DNA from 2 places in the Streptomyces sp. NBC_01723 genome. Region 2 is predicted to be linked to the other one. Evidence: predicted binding sites of a transcription regulator. Region 2 holds the regulator's gene; the other holds the start of a gene.
The links. Region 2 encodes HspR, which represses chaperone genes until heat shock. Its sites were predicted from a motif close to TTGAGNNNNNNNNNCTCAA; they were not measured.
Positions count from the first base shown of each region.

Region 1: lon (endopeptidase La) is a predicted target of HspR. The motif match lies at 1,030-1,048, and genes of this name have one in related genera.

Region 1 covers NZ_CP109171.1:5,433,482-5,435,678, forward strand. The annotation lists gene OIE75_RS25325 (response regulator transcription factor) at 1-94, opposite strand, end outside; gene OIE75_RS25330 (spermidine synthase) at 208-906, opposite strand; gene lon (endopeptidase La) at 1,071-2,197, shown strand, end outside.
Region 2 covers NZ_CP109171.1:4,249,765-4,251,961, reverse strand. The annotation lists gene OIE75_RS19625 (sugar ABC transporter substrate-binding protein) at 1-399, opposite strand, end outside; gene OIE75_RS19620 (heat shock protein transcriptional repressor HspR) at 653-1,108, opposite strand; gene dnaJ (molecular chaperone DnaJ) at 1,114-2,197, opposite strand, start outside.

The DNA.
Region 1 (2,197 bases), 1.2 Mb from region 2:
CGATCGTCTGGTCGTCCTCGACCACCAGCACCCGGCGCTGTGCGCCCTGGGTGGCCGCGGCCGAGCCGTTGTGGGAGGTCTGTGTCTGCTCCATCGCCCGCCCCTGAGGTGTGCTTTCCGGAATCCGTGGGGTGATCCCATGACTGCGATTGACGCTTGAATGATCCGTGTCAGAGCAGCAGCGTACGGGGAGTTCCCACGGCATTGCTATCCAGGACCGACGCCGAGATGGACGACGTCCGGAACGCCCCGGGCAACGGGGATCTCTTCGGTACGCACCTGCTGGAAACCGGCATTACGCAAGGTTTCTTCGAATTCCGGAGAGGGCTGCGCAGACCATACGGCAAGTACCCCGCCGGGCCTCAACAGCCGTGCGCAGCCCGCCAGTCCGGACGGTCCGTACAGCCCGTCGTTGCCCTCGGTGACGGTCCAGCCGGGGCCGTTGTCGATGTCCAGGCAGAGCGCGTCGTACGTGTCGGAAGTCTCATTGACGTAGGTCACCAGGTCCGCTTCGACGATCTTCGTGCGCGGGTCGGCCAGCGCACCCGCCGACAGGGCGGAGAGCGGCCCGGCGCGGTGCCAGTCGATGACGGCGGGCTCTCGTTCGACGACCGCGATCCGGCCCCAGCGGGGGTCGGCGGCCGCGTGGGCGAGCGAGAAGCCGACGCCGAGCCCGCCGATGAGCAGGTGCGGCGCGGTCCGCCCGCCGGACCCGGCGAGCGCGTCGGCCGCCGCGTCGACCAGCCGCCGCTCGGAGCGCCCGTCGGAGGTGTCCATCAGGAAGCAGCCGTTCGCGATGATCTGGAGCAGTGTCCCGTGCCGGCGCAGGACGACCTCGCCGTACGGGCCCTCCCTGCGGTCCAGCACCTCGGGGGCCTCGCGGAAGTCGGGGGAAGTGATGGCCATCGGCCCATCCTGGCAGGAATGCCGCGCGGGCCGGGAGCGCTTTTCGTGCAGGGGCGGCGGCGCTCCGAGCAGTGATCGCTCAGAGCGAACACCCTCGGGGGAACAATCGGGGACTCCCTTTCATTGAGTCGATGTAACTCAACTTGACTGCCGAAGGGGAGATCATGGCTGCTGAGTCCGCCGCCTTCACACCGCTCACCCTGCCCGTGCTGCCGCTCGACGACGAAGTGGTCCTGCCCGGCATGGTCGTCCCCCTGGACCTGAGCGACGCCGAGGTACGGGCCGCGGTGGAGGCCGCCCAGGCCGCCGCCCGGTCCGAGCCCGGCAAGCCCAAGGTCCTGCTCGTCCCGCGCATCGACGGCACCCACGCCGCCACCGGCGTCCTCGGCACCGTCGAGCAGGTCGGCCGGCTGGCCGACGGCGACCCGGGCGCCCTGATCCGCGGCCGGGGCCGGGTGGCGATCGGCGCCGGCACCACCGGTCCCGGCGCCGCGCTCTGGGTCGAGGGCACCCGCGTCGACGAGACCGTGCCCGACCCCCTGCCCGGCCAGGTCGCCGAGCTGGTGAAGGAGTACAAGGCGCTCGCCACCGCCTGGCTGCGCAAGCGCGGCGCCTGGCAGGTCGTCGACCGCGTCCAGGCCATCGACGACGTCTCCGCGCTGGCCGACAACTCCGGATACTCGCCGTTCCTCACCACCGAGCAGAAGGTCGAGCTGCTGGAGACCGCCGACCCGGTGGCCCGCCTGAAGCTCGCCACCCAGCAGCTGCGCGACCACCTCGCCGAGCAGGACGTCGCCGAGAGCATCGCCAAGGACGTCCAGGAGGGCGTCGACAAGCAGCAGCGGGAGTTCCTGCTGCGCCGCCAGCTCGAAGCCGTGCGCAAGGAGCTGCGCGAGATCAACGGCGAGCAGGACGGTGAGGAGTCCGACGACTACCGCGCCCGCGTCGAGGCCGCCGACCTGCCCGGGAAGGTCCGCGAGGCCGCCCTCAAGGAGGTCGACAAGCTGGAGCGGTCCTCCGACCAGTCGCCCGAGGGCTCCTGGATCCGCACCTGGCTCGACACGGTGCTGGAGATGCCGTGGAGCGAGCGCACCGAGGACGCCTACGACATCCAGGGCGCCCAGGCCGTGCTCGACGCCGAGCACGCGGGCCTGGAGGACGTGAAGGAGCGCATCACCGAGTACCTCGCCGTGCGCAAGCGGCGCGGCGACCGGGGCCTCGGCGTGGTCGGTGGCCGGCGTGGCGGTGCCGTACTGGCCCTGGTGGGCCCGCCCGGCGTCGGCAAGACCTC
Region 2 (2,197 bases):
GGCGATGACCGGGATGCCGGCGTCCTTGGCCTTCTGCACGCCGTCCCCGATGGACTGCGCGTCGACCGCGTCCAGCACGATCACGTCGACCTCGTCGTCGATCATCTGCTGCATCTGCTCGGCCTGCTTCGACGCGCTCGCCTCGGCGTTGGCGTACTTGACGTTGCCCGCGTCGTTCGTGAGCTCGCCGACCTTGGCCTTGAAGAAGGGGTAGTCGAACTGCTCGTAGCGCGTGTTCTCCTTCTCCGGCAGCAACAGGCCGACGGTGATGTCGTTGCCCTTGGTCGGGCTCGCCTCGCCACTGCTGTCCGAGGCGCCCAGGACGCCGCAGGAGGCCAGCGAGAACGTCATCAGGGACGCGGCCACGGATATGGCGGTACGACGGGCACGGCTGCTCACTGCGCTTACCTTCCGAACACACGGGTGCTGTCGGTGACCCAGGTGGGCCCTGGTGGTCCAGCTCCAGGTCCAGGTCCAGGTGACCCCGGTGACCCAGGTGACTCCTGGTGAAGGAAGCCAACGCTGTCTTCACCAAATCGTCAAGAAGTACTAGACCAATGAGACAGCACCGTTGTGAACAAGCCCCGGAGGTCCGACCGGACCTCCGGGGCTGTCGATGCCGTTCACCCTTGTGCCGTCTGCCGACCCGGGGTCAGTCCGAGGTCTGGCCATGGCGCTTGGGACGCCACACGACCAGGGCGCTGGTCTGCTGTACCTCTTGGTAAGGGACCAGGTCACGGCGGTACGACGCGTGCACCGCCGCCTCGCGCTGGCGCATCGCCGTCGCCGCCCCGTCGAGGGCGTCGGCCATCTCCGCCACCCGGGCCTGGAGCGCGGCGACCTGGTTCTCCAGTTCGATGATGCGCTTGATTCCGGCCAGGTTGATGCCCTCGTCCTGCGACAGCTGCTGCACCTGGCGGAGCAGCTCGATGTCGCGGGCCGAGTAGCGCCTGCCGCGCCCGGCCGTGCGGTCCGGGGAGACCAGGCCGAGGCGGTCGTACTGGCGCAGGGTCTGCGGGTGCAGACCGGAGAGCTGGGCCGCCACCGAGATGACGTAGACCGGGGTCTCCTCGGTCAGTTCATACGGGTTGCGTCGACGACCGTCCATCCCCATCAAGCTCCCTTCGCGGCCTGGAACAACTCCGCCCGCGGATCCTCGTCCGCGGTCGCCTCGCGATACGCCTCCAGCGCGTCACGAGCCTTCCCCGTCAGGTCCTTCGGAACACTCACCTCGACGGTGACCAGGAGGTCGCCCCGGCTGCCGTCCTTGCGGACCGCGCCCTTGCCGCGGGCCCGCATGGTGCGCCCGTTGGGCGTGCCCGGCGGAAGCTTCAGCGTGACGGGCGGACCGCCCAGGGTCGGCACCCGGACCTCGCCGCCGAGGGCCGCCTCGGCGTAGGTGACGGGGACGGTGACCGTGAGGTTGTCGCCCCGGCGGCCGAAGACGGAGTGCTCCTTGACGTGCACGACCACGTAGAGGTCGCCCGCCGGTCCGCCCCGCTCGCCCGGCGTGCCCTTGCCGCGCAGCCGGATGCGCTGCCCGTCCGACACCCCGGCCGGGATGCGGACCTGCATCGTCCGGGAGGACTTGGCGCGTCCGGAGCCCTTGCAGACGTCGCAGGGGTCCTCGGCGATCAGGCCGCGGCCCTTGCAGTCCGGGCACGGGTCGGTGAGCGAGAAGCCACCGCCCGAGCCCCGCGCGACCTGGCCGGTGCCGACGCAGGTCGGGCACACGCGCGGTGTGCCGTTCTTGTCGCCGGTGCCCGAACAGGCCTTGCAGGGCGCCTGCGAGGACATCCGCAGCGGCACCGTGGCGCCCTCGATGGCCTCCGTGAAGCTCAGCGTGACCTCGGACTCGATGTCCTGGCCGCGCCGCGGCTGGGTCCGCGTGCCGGTGCCGGGACCGCCGCCGGTGCGGTTGAACAGGCCACCGAAGACGTCCCCGAGGCCGCCGCCGAAGCCGCCGGCGCCCCCCTGGCCCCCGCCCTGGGCGCCGCCTCCGAAGAGGTCGCCCAAGTCGAAGTTGAAGGTGCCGCCGCCGCCCGCGCCCGGCCCCGGACGGAAACCGCCGTTGCCGAAGAGGGCGCGGGCCTCGTCGTACTCCTTGCGCTTCTTGGGGTCACCGAGGATGTCGTTGGCCTCGGAGATCTCCTTGAAGCGCTCCTCCGCCCTGACGTTCCCCTTGTTGGCGTCCGGG